DNA from 4 places in the Gordonia sp. WA4-43 genome. Region 2 is predicted to be linked to each of the others. Evidence: predicted binding sites of a transcription regulator. Region 2 holds the regulator's gene; each other region holds the start of a gene.
What was found. The regulator LexA, encoded in region 2, represses DNA repair genes until DNA is damaged. The targets are predictions, from matches to a motif close to CGAACANNTGTTCG.

Region 1 (4,382 bases), 2.0 Mb from region 2:
CGAGCGCGCACACCGGCCACAACAGTCGCTCTGGGGGGTCATCCAGGGCGCCCAGTACGAGGATCTGCGGCGCAAGGCCGCTCGCGACCTCGTCGCGTTGAGCGAGGCGGACCGCGCTGCCGGCGGAAAGGGCTTCGGCGGGTACGGCATCGGCGGAGCACTCGAGAAGGACAACCTCGGCACCATCGTCGGTTGGGTCAACGACGAACTCCCGGAGGGCTCCCCGAAGCACCTCTTGGGGATCAGTGAACCCGACGACATCTTCACCGCCATCGAGAACGGCGTCGACACCTTCGACTGCGTGTCGCCGACCCGGGTCGCCCGCAACGGTGCGATCTACTCACTCGACGGCCGGTACAACGTCACGAATGCCAAGTATCGCAGTGACTTCCGGCCGCTCGACCCTGAGGTCGAGAACTACACGTCGCAGTACAGCCGGGCCTACCTGCATCATCTGTTCAAGGCGAAGGAAGGCCTCGGCCCCACGCTGGCGACGCTGCACAACGTGTCCTTCATCGTCACGCTCGTCGACCGGGCCCGCCAGGCCATCGAGAACGGCACATACACCGAGTACCGCGACGAGTTCCTCCGGCGTTACTACGGAGGTCCCCGGTAGGCGTGACCATTGCTCAGAACGGTGGCGGGTTGGCGTCGTTCCAGCGCTTCTCGGCGCGTTGGTGGCGTCGGAAGTCGTTGTCGCGCTGGGTGTTGAGTCTGTCTCGGGCGGGGTGATCGGGTGACCGTCTGGGGAAGAGCTTGTTGAACAGGTCGCGTCCGCTGAAGGCGTTGCCGACGAACATGTGCCCGGTGGGTGTGGTGAACCAGGCGGTCTGGAGTTCGTCTTGGTGGTCCTGCCAGCTGGTGAAGGTCTTGATGCGGTGATGGAACCGGCACAGCGGTTTGAGGTTGCGCGCATCGGTCGGGCCACCGCGACGCGGGTCGGCGTGGTCGAAGGGTTCGGTGTGGTCGAGATCGATCTGCCAGACCGGGGCGTTGCAGCCGGGGAAGGTGCAGCACAGTTCGCCGGCGCGCACCAGCGCCTGCAGCTTCTTCGAGGGGGTGTATCGCGTTGTCGAACTGTCCGCGTCGGGAGGCGGTGAACCGTCGGGTGCGTCGGGTGCGGGATGGATGTAGGTGCGGCGGGCTTCGGCGAGGAGTGTTCGGGCGGTGTCGGCGTCGATGATGCCGTGGCGGTCGAGGAAGGCGGGGTCGTCGTCGAGGCCGATCAGGGTCGACAGGTTCACCACGACGTGGAAAGTCGCGCGCGGCGCGGGTGAGTCCGACGCCGAGGCGGCCGGCGCGGCCGGGTCATCGACAACGACGTCGGCTGACGGGTCGACGTCGTTGTCCGCATCCACCATCTCAGCAGCTGATGTAGGCGGCTCGGCGGTATCCACTGTCGCTGCATCGAGGTCTGGTGCTGTGTCGGGTTCGGTTGCGGTGATGACACAGTCGTCGCAGAGGCAGGTGATGGCGGCTTCACCCCGGGCGAGCGCTTTCAGAGCGTCGACTCGGCGGTTGGCCAACTTTCGAGGGTCACCGGCGTGGACCGCGGTGGCCATCGCCGTCAGGCGGGCGTCGAACTCGGCGGCATCAGCATTGGGCAGCGTGCCGGAGATCCGGGACTGCCCGGGTGTGAAGCGATCGGGGCTCACCGTCACCTTGCGATCACCCTTGACGCGTTCCTTACGTCGGCGGATCGCGTCGGGTGCCCACTTGGTGACGATGGAATCGACCATGGCGGTGAACCGGGCCGTCGACATCGGTGGGCGGGCGAAGATCGCTTCGGCGAGATGGGCGTCGACGGTCTGCATCTCTTCGTCGTCGGTGATGAGGTCGGTGCGTTTGAGGGCGATGAGGAAGCGGCGCTTGTCGATTCGACCGCACGCGAGTGCGTGTCCGGTGAAGGAGAGTCGGTAGCGCAGTGCGTCGCCGGCTTCGATGAGGTCTTTCGCCTCGGCCGGTGTCACGGTGAGGGTGGCGCCGACTTCGGCGATGGCCTGTTCGAGACCGTTCGGTCCGAACTGCTCGTAGGGGTTCTCACCCGCGGCCACTCGCGCGGACAGGGCATCGAAGGCCTCAATCGAATCAAGTTCGCCGCTGTGCGTCTCGGCGCGCCGCTGGGCGTAGTCCATCTCGCGTTCATCGTGAATGAGGCTGGCAACGACCATCATTCGATGCGCGGACGCTGCCGCCAAGCCCGCGCAGTGGTTGAGGACCTCGACGAGTTCGGATGCGGAGAGTTCATGGTCGGGACGAAAGCGCGGCTCGACCGACTCCTGTAATGGGTCCACCGATGTAGTGGATCTGGCCCCCGCCCCCGATGACATACCTCCACGATACTCGAATATATGTTCGAGTCAAGGGTGATCTCTGGATTTCTCGGGGTGGTCTGGCAATCGAATCACGCCGCACCGACAAGAGTGACGCGTCGCCTCGGTGGCCTCGACGGGCGTTGCGTCCTCGCTTCGCTCGGTCGAGCTGCTCGACCAGCGGGACACCGCGGCGGTGCTCGACCAGCAGAGGGCGGCGCACCACAACGAGCGACGGCGGACGGGTGTCAGCGGGAGTCCTCGGCAACCATCCGTTCGCGGATGCCGCCGGCGACCCCGGTGCTGTCCGGGTTGGGGTCGTGGATCGCACCCGCGTGCGGCTCGACCGGTGTCCCCTTCTCGGTCTCGGACTTCGCCGTCGCCGCCGAGAACCGCTCGGTGATCCCGGGCATGAGATGGTGAGAAGCGTTGGCGGCCTTGGCCTTGTAGCCGACCGGTTGGTCCAGCTTCGGGTCGGTGCAGGCTGCCACGATCGCGTCGACCACGATCTGCGGATCGTCCATCGCGGACATCCGCGGTTCGTGTCCGGTGTAGTTGGCGGCGTGGACCCACCATGGGGTGTCCACGGCCCACGGCATGATGGTGCCGACCTTGATGGCGTCGTCGCCGGCCATGCGCAGCTCTTCGCTGATCGAGTGCCCGAGGCTCCGAACCGCCGCTTTCGTTGCGGCGTAGGTGTTCTGGAGTGCGATGGGTACCTCGCTGTCGACCGAGCCCACGTTGATGAGTGTGCCGCGACCCTGCGACCGGAAGACGCGCAGCGCCGCATGTGCGCCGTAGATCAGGCCCTTCAGGTTCACGTCGACGAGGCGAGCGTGGTCCTCGATCGGGATGTCCCAGAAGTATCCGACCGCGCCGACGCCGACGTTGTTCACCCACACGTCGATCGACCCGAACCGTTCGAGCGCGGCGGACGCGAGATGGGCGACGGCACGCGGATCGCTGACATCGGTGGGCACCGCCAGCGCCGACCCGCCCTTGCCGGTGATCTCCGCGACGACCTCGTCGAGGACCGCGGTTCGACGCGCCGCGACGACGACGTTCGCGCCGAGTTCTCCGAGTCGCACCGCGGCGCCGCGTCCGAATCCGCTCGACGCGCCGGCGATGACGACGGTGGAGCCGTTGATTTCCTTGTTGTCTGTCATGGTGATCGCCTACCCGAGGCGGGGTTCACCAAACCGAGAGGAGGCGCGCTCAGCCCGCGGCGCGGGACTGCCGGAAGGACTCGATCGCGGCGAGATCGTACGAGTTCGCCGCGGTCCCGATGCCCTGGGCGACGTGCGCGGCCACCGCGCAACCGAGTTCGGCGGAGTCGGCGAGACCGAGCCCGCGCAGCCGGCCGGTCAAGAACCCGGCGGAGAACGAGTCGCCGCAGCCGGTGGTGTCCACGACGTCCACCTCGAACGCCGGCACCGTGACCACATCGTCGCCGGTCACGACCAGTGCGCCGTCGGCGCCGCGGGTGAGCGCGACGCAACCGACGCCGCGGTCCAGGAGGGCCCGTGCGCCGTCGGTGAGGTCGTCGGTTCCGGTCAGTCCCCGGATCTGGTCGTCGTTGGGCAGCAGGTAGTCGAGGTGGGGAAGTGCGTCGGCGATCCACTCGAGAAGGCCGGGGTCGCCACCCGACAGGAGATCGGCCGACGTCGTGATCCCGCGGTCGCGCGCCCGGCCGAGGAGCTCTGCGGCGACCGCGCCGCCGAGGAACTCCGGGCCGCCGAGGTGCAGGTGGTCGAGCCCGGCCAGCGCGTCTGCACCCAGGTCGTCGAGCGTGAACTGCGCATTCGCCCCGATGCAGTGCCATGCGGGACGGTCCCCGTTGGGTCGGATGGGTATGACCGATGACGACGTCTGGACCCCGGGCTTCGGAACCAGGCCGCCGGTGTCGACGCCTTCGGCGTCCAGCAGTGCGGTCAGCGAACGCCCGATCGTGTCGTCGCCGATCGCTCCGTGGGTCCGGACCGTGGCGCCCAGCCGACTGAGGACGAGCGCGGTTCCGCCCGCGGTACCGGCGGCGGAGAAACCGATGGACTGGACGAGCGCGCCGTCGGA
Region 2 (4,382 bases):
GTGTCGGAGAAACGGGTCCTACGAGCTCTGGACCGGCTCGGCTGACACGGGTTCGGCGAGCGCGCTCCCGGAACCCGATGCCGCCTTCAGGTCGTCGATCTCACGCTGGAAGTCCTCCACCGAGTCGAACGACCGGTACACCGAGGCGAAGCGCAGATACGCCACCTCGTCGAGATCGCGGAGCGGGCCCAGGATGGCGAGTCCGACCTCGTTGCTGGGGATCTCGGCCGATCCACTGGCGCGCACCGTGTCCTCGACCTGCTGGGCGAGTTGCGCGAGCGCGTCCTCGGCGACGTGGCGGCCCTGACAGGCTCGCCGCACGCCGCGCATGACCTTCTCCCGGCTGAATGGTTCGGTCACGCCGTTGCGTTTGACCACCGCGAGCACGGCGCTCTCCACGGTCGAGAACCGGCGACCGCACTCCACACAGGAGCGACGGCGGCGGATGGCCTGCCCTTCATCTGCGACACGCGAGTCGATGACCTTGGTGTCGTCGTTCTTGCAGAAGGGGCAGCGCATCGTGTCCTCACGCAGGTCGCGGGACGCTGGAACGCACCCGAAGCGTGCGCCCCGCCGCTTGTCGGCCGGCCCCTGTGACATCGAGGATACCGCCCAGCCTCAGCGGTACCGGGGGGTGAGCAGGGGCTGGCCCACCTGCAGCGCGCTCGACCCCAGATCGTTCATCGCGACGATCTCGTCGATCACGACCTCGCGCGGCATCTCGGGTGCCACCCGGCCGGCGATCGAGCTGAGCGAGTCCCCCGAGCGCACGTGGACGACCTCGGCACTCACGGCGGACGGGGTCAGCGAGTCCGAGTAGTTCTGGCCCACGACACCGAACACCCACACGACGAACGCCAGCCCGACGCCGGCGAGGAGCGCGACCGCGGTGCGGCGGCGGCGACGGAACACCGCCGCGTCGGGTCCGACCGGGCCACGCCCGCGCACCCCGACCGGAGAGCCACAGTGGGTGCCGCCGACCCGCGGGGTCACCGGCGACGCACCCCGCGGTCGGGTGCCGGCCGGCCGGTTGTCTACCGGGCGGCCGCCGTCGGACAGCGGGGCGCGCGTCCGGACCCCATCGGCGCGGTCGGTGGGGGGCCGGACAGCGTCGGGACGGTCGGTGCGGACGGGAGCGACGAGAGTGGCGGTGCGCATGGTGCCCTCCGGTGTTCGGGTGTCTGGGATCGTGCGGGGTGTGACGGTCGGTGTTCGAACATCGATCAGATGTTCGATGCACTGATGTTCGAATTTGTAGCACGACGTCCCGACAAAGTCTCGCGACACATCGAACAAATGTTTGAGGTGCCGGTCGCACTCGGCTAGGCTCGGACCCGGTGCAAGCCATCTACCAGCACGTTCCGAAGACGAGAGGAACCGAACATGAGTGACACCGGCGATAGGCGCGGCCGAGCGCGGGGCGCCGACGACGAGGCCCCGTTCGACGCCGCCGCCGCCGAGGCCTCACTCACCCCGCGACAGGCCGGGGTCCTGGAGGTGATCCGCCGCTCGGTGCGCGAGCGCGGTTATCCGCCGACCATCCGGGAGATCGGCGACGAGGTCGGCCTGGCCTCGACGTCGTCGGTGGCCCATCAGTTGCGGACGCTGGAACGCAAGGGGCTGCTCAAGCGCGACGCGAACCGTCCCCGTGCGGTCAACATCGCCCCGAGTGACACCCCGTCGCCGGACACCCCGTCGGCCGGTCAGCTGCCCGAGCCGACCTTCGTGCCGGTTCTCGGCCGAATCGCGGCCGGCGGTCCGATCCTGGCCGAGGAGGCCGTCGAGGACGTCTTCCCGCTGCCCCGTGAGCTGGTCGGCGAGGGATCTCTCTTCCTGTTGCGCGTCGTCGGCGAGTCGATGATCGACGCCGCGATCTGCGACGGCGACTGGGTCGTGGTCCGGCAGCAGAACGTCGCCGACAACGGCGACATCGTCGCGGCCATGATCGACGGCGAGGCCACCGTGAAGACCTTCAAGCGTCAGGGCCCCAACGTCTGGCTCATGCCGCACAACGAACTGTTCGATCCGATCCCGGGCAACGATGCCGTCATCCTCGGCAAGGTCGTCACCGTGATGCGGCGAGTCTGACCTCTCCACCGACCGAACCGTCGAGCACCGCCGCGGCAGCCTCGCGCGCCGCGGCGGGATCCGAGGTGGCCAGGGCAGCCTCGGCGGCGGCCCGGCAGTCCGGTGCGGACACCTCGCCGAGCCGGGCCCCCACGGCCGCGGCAGCAGCCGGCGCGCTGGACAGCGAGGTGACCCCGAGACCGACGAGCACGCAGGCGAGGTTCGGATCGGCGGCGGCCTCGCCGCACACCCCGACCGGCTTTCCCTGACGTGCACCCGCTGCCGCGACACCCGCGATGAGGCTCAACACGGCCGGTTGCCACGGGTCGGTCAGTCCGGCGAGATCGGCCGACATCCGGTCGGCCGCCATCGTGTACTGGGTCAGATCGTTGGTGCCGATGGATACGAAGTCCACCTCGGCGAGGACGGCTTCGGCCAGGATCGCCGCCGCGGGCACCTCGATCATCACCCCGGCGACCAGACCACGGCCGCGGACCTCGGCGGCGAAGGTGCGCGCCTCCGCCGGCGAGGCGATCATCGGCGCCATGACCCACGGCGCGACGGCCGACCCCGACGCGGCCTGCGCGATCGCGTCGAGCTGATGCGCGCGGATCTCGGGGTGCGCCAGCGCGATCCGATCGCCCCGCACGCCGAGCGCTGGGTTCGATTCGTCGGGATGGGTCACGAACCGGAGCGGTTTGTCGGACCCGGCGTCGAGGGTGCGGATGACCACCTTCTGCCCGTCGAACGCATCGAGCACCTCCCGGTAGATCGCGGCCTGCTCGTCCACCGACGGTTCGTCGGCACGCTCGAGGAACGCGAGTTCGGTGCGGAAGAGCCCGACGCCCTCGACGGGGTACCCGGCCGCGGCGCGTGCCGACGATCCGTCGGCGACGTTGGCGAGCACCGCCACGGCCACCCCGTCGGCGGTCTGCCCCGGACCGGTCCAGCCGGCGACGAGTGCGGCATGCCGCCGATCCTCGTCGACGCGAGCCCGGGCCGCCTCCGCATCGGGCTCCACCTCGATTCGCCCGGTGCTGCCGTCGACGAGAATGGTTGTGCCGGGCTCGATCTCGTCCAGGTCGGCCACCGCCACCACGCACGGGATCCCCAGCTGGCGCGCGATGATCGCGGTGTGGCTGGTCGGTCCGCCGAGGCGGGTGACGAGGGCGATGGTGCTCGTGGGGTCGAGGCCCGCGGTGTCGGCGGGCGCGAGGTCGTCGGCGAGCAGGACCGACGGCACCTCCGGAGTGGGCACACCAGGTTCGGGTAGGCCGAGCAGTTCGGCGAGGACCCGGTCGCGCACGTCGTTGAGATCGGTGACCCGCTCGGCCATCAGTCCGCCGAGCTTGGTGAACACCGCCGCGAACTGTTCGGTGGCCGCGACGGCAGCGGCCTCGGCGGGGGCGCCCTTGCCGATGAGCGCGGTCGCGGCACCGATCCAGCCGCGGTCCTCGGCCAGGCCCGCCGTCGCGGCGAGCACCTCGGCCGTCACCCCGGTGTTCTGCGACGCGCGCGTGCGCAGCCGCGCGGCGACGGCGCCGGCCGCGGTGGCGAAGCGCGTGACCTCGTCGGCGCGCCGTTCCTCGGCGATCTCCACACCGACGCCGAGCTTCTCCGGCGAGTGATCGGGTCGCTCGCCCGGCCACAGCGCGGGACCGTGGGCCAACCCGCCGACCACCGGGGTTCCCGTCAGGATCTGCGCCATCGTCTTGCCTCTCATTCGACTACCGATGTGACCACCGTTACAAAAAGTGCTTGACTTGTCAACACAAACAGGCGTAAACACAGTAACTACAACATCCAATCCCACACGCCTCAACAAGCGGGGTGGTCGAAACCGGAGATCGGAGCCGTGTGTACGCCGAGGAGAGACAACAGGCGATCGTCGACGAGGTGCGCCTCGCGGGGCGGGCATCCGTGGCCGCGCTCGCCGAGAAATTCGACGTCACCAGCGAGACCGTCCGACGCGATCTCGCGGTACTGGAACGCGCCGGACATCTCCAGCGGGTCCACGGCGGCGCCGTACGCGCCGAGATCATGCGCACCCTCGGCGAGCTCGGGATCGACGAACGAGAGTCGAGCCAGATCGAGCAGAAGACCGCGATCGGCCGCGCGGCCATCCGGTTCCTGCCGCCCGACGGCGGTTCGGTGCTCTTCGACGCCGGCACCACCACGTACCGCGCGGCCAAGGCGACCGCACCCGATCGGAGGCTCACCCTGTTCACCAACAGCCTGCCCATCGCCGGCCTGCTCGCGGGCACCCATCCCGACGGTCTCCATGCCCTCGGCGGTCGCGTACGCGGTCTCACCCA
Region 3 (4,382 bases), 2.1 Mb from region 2:
TGGTTTTCAACCACGATCTCCGCGCGTCATGTGGGCGTGGCTCATCGCCGGACGTGGTGCGTCCGTGGATCTCTCGCCGCACCTGTGCCAGGTGGGCCTGCAACCGCTTGGGTATGTCGGGTCGGCGGTTGATGTATTCGGGGTTGGGCGGTGCGCCGGGTTCGACGTTGAGTCGCCAGGCGCAGCGGCCTTCGTCTGGCCCGGACCGGACGATCCGGGTGGTGTACTGGCCGGGTTGGTCGCCGACCATGCGGTTGTGGCGGGGACAGGCCGGTGCGAGGTCATCGATGTCGGTGAGTCCGCCCTTGGCCCAGTCTCGTTCGGCGTGATGAAGCTCGACCTGGGTGGCGGGCTGATCGCACCCGGGAGCCGAGCACACTTCCCCGTCGGGGCGGGCGAAGGAGACGAGGCGCTGTTCGGGGGTGGCCAGACGTCTGCCGCGCCCGAAGTGCAGCGGGACGGTGGTGGCGTCTTTGAAGATCGCCAACCACGGCTGGACGTCACCGGCCATCGCGATCAGGTCCCGGATGGGCAGCAGGGTGCCGGTGGCGGTGGTCGCGAGTCCGGCTTCGCGGATGAGGTCGGAGAGGTCGGCCTTGATGATCAGTTGCACGGGTAGCCCGCGGTGCGAGGTGCCGAGTGTGCCGTCGGCGAAACCGGCGGCCAGGGCGGCGTCGAGGGCGTCGTGATTCGTTTGGGCGAGAGTGCGTCCGTCGCGGTCGGCGGCGGCGGTCAGGGCGTCGGGGTCGGCGGTGCCGGCCGGGCCTTGGGGTGAGGCGGGGTCGTCGGGGTTGTTGAGTCCGGGTTTGCCCCACACGGCGAACATCATGGTGAGTCGGGCGGCGAGTGCGGGGGTCAGGGTGCCGGAGATTTTGGCGGTGCCGTCGGCGCGTTGTCGGCCGATCCACAGGCCGCGGCGTCGTTTCTGGTCGGTGTCGTCGGTCAGGGTGCCGTCGGGGTCGAGGTGGGCGAGCAGGCGGGCACCGAGCTGGGTGATGTCGGCGGGGGTGTGGTCGGTGGCGATCTCGGCCATCTGTCGCTCGGCGGCGACCTTGATGTCGTGGTCGACGGCGGCCGGGATGCGGTCGAGGACGTCCACTGTGGCCTGCACGTGCGCGGTGCCGACCGCGCCTTGTGCGAAAGCTTCGGCGAGGTAGGGGTATTCGGGTGGGAGGACCTCGCCGCCGAGGCTGGTCCGGTGGGCGGTGGCGTCCATCTGCTTACGGCGGCGCATCGGGTTCGAGACTCGTAGCCGGTGCGTCATGAACTGCATGAGGGTGCGGCAGCCGGCCTTGCGGGGCAGGTCGCGGGCCTCGACCTGATCGATCTGCCGGTCACCGGCGACGGTCAGACGCGCGATGGCGCGTTCGGTCTCCTCGGCCACTTCAGCGAGTTCAGTGTCGGTACACGGCGACAGATCCACCGACTGCAACTTGTCCAGGGTGCGATGCAGATCGGCCACCAACTCGACCACACGAGGCGAAGGCGCGTCGGTGTCGCCGACCTGCTGGGAATCGAACATGACGGTCACCTCCCCCGAGAACCGTTGCTGCGAATGTAGGTTCGAGTGTACACCAATCCAGACGTGCGGCAAGTCCAAAAATACTGTTGTGCAACGATATCCGTTGATGTCGACTTGTCGGTGTCGTGTGGTAGGGGCCTCGGACGGAAGCTCTTCCCGCGATGCACGCGGCGACCTGTCCTACAGGACCACCGCCCGTTGCTCAGCGCACGACCTCCCGGTGCCCGGCGTCAAGACGGCGGGTCCAACCGCGGGCGTCGAGGTACTCCAGTAGCGGAATGACCACGCGCCGAGAGGTTCCGAGCGCCTGGCGGGCGGTGCTGGTGGTGAACGGCTGATCGAGCGAGGCGAGGGTGCGCATCGCCAGGGCGGGGGCAGTCGGCAACAACACGACACCGTCGCGCAATCGGAGAATCCGGCCCGTGCGCTCGGCGGCGGCGAGTTCTCGGGCGCCCAGGCCGAGTGCGGTGAGGTCATCGGCCTCGGGTGCACGGAACGGGTGGTCGGCGAGCCGGCGCTCCAGTGCGCTGACCGCGTCGTCGGCATCACCCAGGGAGGGCTTGTGACCCGGGACCGCCAGGTGCCCGTCGGACGACGACAGCTCGGCTTCCGAGATGACGGTCGCCAGCAGCGTCGTGTCCGGGAGCCCGAGCAGGGCAGGTGCGCCGGACGCGGACAGCCCCGCCGACAACGGATCTCGGTCGTGTAGATCGACAACGGCGGCGCGGAGTCGCTCGGCCCAGGCGGTGAGGGAGGTTTCGGCGACCCACCACTCGCCGATCACTCGTACGCCGTGGGGTGTGGGCTCGGCGTCGTCGACCAGGCCGAGTCGCGTCAGATCGGTGACGCGCATCGCGCCACGCCGATGCACTTCTTCGGCGGCCCCGGCGTCGTCGGACATGGCCGCCAGCAAGGCCGCGCGTCGCGTCGCGTCGCCCCGTCGGGTCAGCGCCGGGGGATCGGGGTGCAGCACGACGCCGCCGCCGACGATACGTTGGCCGGGATCGCGCAGGACCAGCCGATCGCCCCGCGACATCGGCACGGCGCGCGCGAGGGTCACACGCGCGTGGTCGCCGTCGAAGGGGCGCAACCGGACCGGTAGCGCCGCTGTGCCGATGTGCGCGACGAGGTGTTCCGGTGCCTCCTCGAAGGACATTCCGCTCACGCGCCGGACATCAGCGACAGCAGAGGTGTGCCAGGCTCCGGGCGTCACGAGTGCGTCGCCACGCGAGACGTCGTCGACGCCGACGCCGCGCAGATTGATCGCGACTCGGCTGACCGGGGCCGCGGTGGTGAGAGTTGCACCCTCGCTCTGCAATCCACGGACATCGAGTCGTCGGCGGCCGTCAACCGTGAGCAGGTCCAGGGTGTCGCCGACCGCGATCGTCCCGGCGGCCAGGGTGCCGGTGACGACCGTGCCGGCGCCGGTGCGGGTGAAGACCCGGTCGATCCAGAACCGGACACGCCCCGAGGTCGACGGCGATGACATCCCGGCCAAGACGGCGTCGAGCCGGGTGCGCAGTTCGTCGATTCCGACGCGATCGGGCGCCGACACCACGACCGCCGGCGCATCGGAAAGGCCGGTGCGGCTGAGGCGATCACGCGACAGATCGATCACTTCACGAACGCGGTCGGGCGAGGCCCGGTCGGCTCGGGTGATGACCAGCAGCCCGTACTCGATGCCGAGGGCGGCGACGGCATCACGGTGGTCGTCGGACTGGGCGCTCCATCCCTCGTCCGCGGCGACGACGAACAGGACGACGGGCGCCGGGCCCAGGCCGGCCAGCATGTTCGGGATGAACCGCTCGTGGCCGGGGACGTCGACGAAGGCCACGTCGGCACCGGAAGGCAGTGTGGTCCAGGCGAAACCGAGGTCGATCGTCAGCCCGCGGCGTCGTTCCTCCTCCCATCGGTCCGGCTCGATCCCGGTCAGAGCACGCACCAGTGTGGACTTCCCGTGGTCCACGTGTCCGGCGGTGGCCACCACGTACTTCACGAGCGCGACTTCACGACGCGCCCAGAGCCTGTCGGATCGCGGCGAGTACCCGCACGTCGTCGGCTTCGGGAACGCAGCGCAGGTCCACCAGACACGCGTCGTCGTGAACGCGGGGTAGGACGGCCGGATCGCCGACGCGTAGGCGGGCGGCCGTTGCGACCGGAAGCCGCACCGCCCACCCCGGCAGCGGCACGCCGGGTGCGCCACCGCCACCCACCCGTCCGTCATGGGCGACGATCGGGAATCCGACTGCCGTGCCCAGGCGCTCGGTGCGCACGCGAAGTCTGTCGGGATCGGCGTGGAGGTACTCCCAGACGGGGGGTCGTGGCCCGCCGACGGTTGCCTCCATCGCAGCCAGTGCCAGCTTGTCCGCGCGAACCGCCCGTGCGAGAGGGTGTTTCGCGAGACGCTGAACGAGCGCCGCATCGCCGAGCAGGAGTCCGGCCTGCGGTCCGCCCAGGAGTTTGTCGCCGCTGGCGATGACGAGGTCGGCGCCGGAATCGAGTGTCGTGGTGGCGTCGGGTTCGTCGGGCAGCAGCGGGTCTGGCTGCAGGAGTCCGCTGCCGATGTCGGCGACGACGGGCACATCGTGCGCCCGGCCGAGGCCGCGTAGCTCGGAGAGCGAGGTCTCGCTGGTGAAACCCTCGACCCGGAAGTTGCTCGGATGCACCTTGAGGATCGCTCCGACGTCGTCGTCGGTGAGGGCGTCGGCGTAGTCGCGTGCGTGGGTGCGGTTGGTGGTGCCGACCTCGTGTAACCGGGCGCCTGTCGACGCGATCAGCTCGGTGAGCCGGAAGCCTGCGCCGATCTCGATCATCTCGCCACGACTGATGACGACTGCACGCCCGGCCGCCAGGGCGGTCG
Region 4 (4,382 bases), 1.1 Mb from region 2:
AGCGACGTGCTCAAAGAGAAGGCAGCCGAGGGCATCCCGGTGATCTTCTCCTCGCACCAACTCGACCTCGTCCAGCGGCTCTGCAACCGTGTCGGCATCATCGCGCGCGGTGAGATGCGCGCCCTCGGCACGGTCGACGACCTGCGTGCACGCGAGGGCATCACCCTCGAGATCACCGGGCCGCGTGCCGATGTCGCGTGGGCCGACTCCCTGCCCGGTGTCCGCGGCGTCGACTACGGCGAGACGACCCGCCTGCTGATCGACCCGGATATCGCCGACGATCAGCTGATCCTGGCGACCGCCCTCCGGAACGGGCCGGTGCACCGGTTCGCGACCTCGACCCCGTCCCTGACCGACCTGTTCCGAGAGGTGGTTTCCGCATGACCACGCTACCCGACACCCCGGTGGCAACCACCGGTTCCGATCCGAGAGCATCTGCCGCACAGGCGATCCGACTCGTCGCCGGCCGCGAGATCACCACGCGCGCCAAGACCAAGTCCTTCGTCGTCAGTACCGCGCTGCTGATGATCGTGATCGTCGCCGGGTCCATCATCATCAACCTGTTCTCCGGCGGCGACGACGTCGAGAAGGTCGCCGTCGTGGGTCAGCCGGCCGCCGTCACCGAATCCATCGTCTCCATCGGTGAGGCCTCCGGCACGACGATCGCCACCGAGCCGGCCGACACCGTCGAACAGGCACGCGATCGGGTCAACAGCGGCGACGTGAAGGCCGCGCTGGTGCCCGGAGAGACGCCGGGATCGTATGTGATCATCACCAAGGACAGCCTCGAACCGGCTGTGGAGGGCCCGATCCGCACCGCGGTGTCGCAGGCGAATCTCTCTGCGGCACTGGCCGAACGCGGTGTCGATTCCGCCACCCTGCCGACCGTGGACATCTCGGTCTCGCAGACCGAACCGGACAACCCCGACGAGGGACAGCGCCTGCTCATCGCGATGGTCGGGGTGGTGCTGCTCGTCACCGCGATCATGATGGGCGGCACGATGGTCGCCGTCGGCGTCGTCGAGGAGAAGACGTCGCGCGTCGTGGAACTGCTCCTGGCGACCATCAAGCCGCTGCATCTGCTGTGGGGCAAGATCATCGGCATCGGTGTGGTCGCCCTCGGGCAGGTGGTGCTGCTCGGTGCCACCGCGCTGATCGCGGGCACCGCGACCGGAATCCTCACCCTTCCGGGCGCCGCCATCGGGATGTTCGCGGCGGTGATCGCCTGGTTCCTCCTCGGCTTCCTGTTCTTCTCCTCGCTCTACGCGGCAACCGGGGCCATCGTCTCCCGGCAGGAGGAGCTGAACTCGTCGTCCGCGCCGCTGACATTCCTCGCGGTCGCGGTGCTGTACTCCGGCATCTTCGGTGTGCAGGCAATGGATTCGACGTTGATCGAGGTGCTCAGCTGGATACCGCCGTTCAGCGCGGCACTCATGCCGATGCGCATCGCGACCGGTGACACCGATGCCGTCCAGATCATCGTCACCTTCGGCCTGATGGGCGCCGCCTGTGCTGCGGCCACCTGGATCGCCGCGCGGATCTACCAGCGGTCCATCCTGCGCACCGGCTCGCGGATCGGCTGGGGCGAGGTACTCAAGCTCGCCCGCTGAGCCTGAGGAGCGAGCTTGCGAGCGTCACCCTCCGGCCCCTGAGGAGCGAGCTTGTGAGCGTCACCCTCCGATCCCTGAGGAGCGAGCTTGCGAGCGTCACGAAGGGTCCTGTTGCGATGCGTGGCAGGACCCTTCGCCGCGCCCTCCGCTGGTTGAGCCGGCAACGAGCCGCTAGGCGAGTCGCCCACCCCCGCTGGTTGAGCCGGCAACGAGCCGCTAGGCGAGTCGCCGTGTCGAAACCACCTGGCGACCACCCCTTCCCTCCGCTGGTCGAGCCGATACCCCCCCTCCGCTGGTTGAGCCGGCACCCCGCTCCGCTGGTTGAGCCGGCAACGAGCCGCTAGGCGAGTCGCCGTGTCGAAACCACCTGGCGACCAGACGAACCGAGCCCACTCCAGGCCAAATCCCACGAATCGGTCTGCACACCAATACTTCTGACTACCAGACCGCCCAGCGAGTCGACCCTCCGGTTTTTGTCGGTGGTCGGGTTTAGATTGGTTGGTAACAGAACACACCCCGGAAAGGGGTGGGTCGAACAGGCGTCGGGGGGCGTTGTGCGGGTGTGGACCGATCTACCGGGCGAGTACATCGCCGGGGTCGATCCTGCCTACGCCGCCGAGTCCGACATGGTCATGTTGATGGCCGGCCTCGACGCCACCCGTCGCGGCGAGTCCTACCTCGCCTGGCACCGCTATCAGACGATCGCGGCGATGACCGACCGCCTGATCACCACCAGCGCGTCCGGGTTCGTGATGGACGGCCATGCCGATTGCGCGGCCCGCATCGCCCGCCAGGCCGGGGTGTCGCGCCGGCATGCCGAAACCCTGATCGATGAGGCGATCGCGCTGCGGGATCGGCTCCCCGAGGTTGCCGACACCCTGCGTGACGGGGTCCTGGCGCAGTGGCAGATCCGGTTGGTCATCTCCCGCACCGAACTGATCCCTACCGATGACCCGATCACCCCAGTACTTGATGCCGAGATCGCCGACACTGTGCGCCGCCGAACAGGTGTGTGGGATCGGGCGCGCCTGCGCGACATGGTCGACCGCCTCGTGTTCCGCCACGACCCCGACGCGGTACGCCAACGCCGCAAAGACGCGATGGATCAACGTGGGGTGTGGACCCACGAACTGCCCGACGGCACCGCCGAACTCACCGCCGTGATGTCGGCGGAGAACGTGCGGATCTCGGCCAAAGCCGTCGCCATCCTCGCCGACACGGTCTGCAAGCGAGACGCCCGCACCCAGGGGATACGACGATCCGATGCGATGTTCGCGCTGTTGACCCGCACCAGCTTCGACTGCCAGTGCGACGATGAACAGCCGTGCACTGCCGACATCCCGGACCCACAGAGCGTCCTCGACGCGGTCCGCGCCGAGATCGTGATCCACGTGGTCACCGATGCCGCCACCCTGGCCGGGGCACCCGGGGTCGGGTTCCTCGACGAACACGGCATCATCAGCGACGAACACGTCCGTGACCTCGCCGCCCGCCCGGACGCCACCCTGACCCCGGTCACCCCCGCCCGCACCCAACCCACCTACGTCGCCCCCAGCACCAACGACGATGACCAGCGGCGGAGCGCGCAACGCCCGGCACCAGCCGACGACACCCGAGCCGACAGCGAGAATCATTCCACCGCAACGCACTTCGGCGACTCGACCGATGCCACCGCCGCATCGGTCGCAGTGGTCTACCCGGCGACCCATCCCGGCAACGGGTACCGGCCCACCACGTCGTGCGCCGACTTCGTGCGAGTCCGGGACGGCTACTGCACCGAACCCGGCTGCACCCGTTCGGCATTCGCCTGCGATCTCGACCATGTCACCGAGTACGACCACACCGACCCCGCCCGCGGTGGGGCGACGTCGAGTGAGAACCTCAACACCAAATGCCGCCCCAGTCACCTCTTCAAGACCCACGGGGACTGGGTTGATGTGCAGTACCGCGACGACGACGGACGCCTGGTCACCGACTACGAGACCCCCGAAGGGGTCACTCTGCCCGGCGATGCCGAAACGCTGGAAGACACCTTCCCCAACCTGCGGCGCATCCGGTTCGAGCAAGCCGCCCAAGCCCCACCCACCCCACACGTCATCGCCTCCGACGACAACCCGGAGCGCACGCACAGCCGACTGGACGCCAAACTCGCCCGCCGGCGACAAGAACGCGCCCGAAACAAACGAGCCCGCGAAGAACTCGACCGCATCGACCCACCACCGTTCTGACGAACTCAGGATCTCTACGGATGGAAGGCCAGTTCGTCTCAGGACCGACTGACCCGCCCGCTCGTCCGGCAGCACGGTCGGCTGGTCGAGACGACGTGGGACGACGCAATGGGACGCATCCCTCGACGCTGGGGACAGCGGAGCTAAGGCGGGACTGGTGCAGCCTGTTGTGCGGCATGTGGTTTCGACAAGCTCAACCAGCGGGGGACGTCGCAGGAAGCTAGATCTGGCCGAAACGCCGGAGCGCTTCCTCACGCTCGGCCTTGTGATCGACCATCGGCTCGGGATAGTCGTCGGCGTCGACGTCACCGACCCAGCGTCGGATGTACTCGCCGTCGGGATCGAACTTCTTGGCCTGCGCCTCGGGGTTGAACACCCGGAAGTACGGCGCCGCATCGGTTCCCGTGCCGGCGGCCCACTGCCAGCCGTGGTTGTTCGATGCCATGTCACCGTCGATGAGCTGCTCGAGGAACCATTCCGCTCCCCACCACCACGGCAGGTGCAGGTCCTTGACGAGGAAGGACGCGGTCACCATGCGCACCCG

Region 1: the regulator LexA is predicted to act here: its motif matches at 2,345-2,358, upstream of LEL84_RS17010 (DUF222 domain-containing protein).
Region 3: the regulator LexA is predicted to act here: its motif matches at 1,553-1,566, upstream of LEL84_RS11015 (HNH endonuclease signature motif containing protein).
Region 4: the regulator LexA is predicted to act here: its motif matches at 2,143-2,156, upstream of LEL84_RS21265 (HNH endonuclease signature motif containing protein).

The regions. Positions count from the first base shown of each region.
Region 1 is NZ_CP084736.1:3,784,376-3,788,757, forward strand. It holds gene tgt (tRNA guanosine(34) transglycosylase Tgt) at 1-616, shown strand, start outside; gene LEL84_RS17010 (DUF222 domain-containing protein) at 630-2,330, opposite strand; gene LEL84_RS17015 (SDR family NAD(P)-dependent oxidoreductase) at 2,561-3,478, opposite strand; gene LEL84_RS17020 (carbohydrate kinase family protein) at 3,528-4,382, opposite strand, start outside.
Region 2 is NZ_CP084736.1:310,624-315,005, reverse strand. It holds gene hrpA (ATP-dependent RNA helicase HrpA) at 1-45, shown strand, start outside; gene nrdR (transcriptional regulator NrdR) at 19-519, opposite strand; gene LEL84_RS01465 (LysM peptidoglycan-binding domain-containing protein) at 619-1,158, opposite strand; gene lexA (transcriptional repressor LexA) at 1,384-2,088, shown strand; gene LEL84_RS01455 (phosphoenolpyruvate--protein phosphotransferase) at 2,066-3,775, opposite strand; gene LEL84_RS01450 (DeoR/GlpR family DNA-binding transcription regulator) at 3,925-4,382, shown strand, end outside.
Region 3 is NZ_CP084736.1:2,455,057-2,459,438, reverse strand. It holds gene LEL84_RS11015 (HNH endonuclease signature motif containing protein) at 1-1,522, opposite strand, end outside; gene selB (selenocysteine-specific translation elongation factor) at 1,725-3,518, opposite strand; gene selA (L-seryl-tRNA(Sec) selenium transferase) at 3,529-4,382, opposite strand, start outside.
Region 4 is NZ_CP084736.1:4,696,750-4,701,131, reverse strand. It holds gene LEL84_RS21275 (ABC transporter ATP-binding protein) at 1-384, shown strand, start outside; gene LEL84_RS21270 (ABC transporter permease) at 381-1,610, shown strand; gene LEL84_RS21265 (HNH endonuclease signature motif containing protein) at 2,171-3,838, shown strand; gene LEL84_RS21260 (cryptochrome/photolyase family protein) at 4,059-4,382, opposite strand, start outside.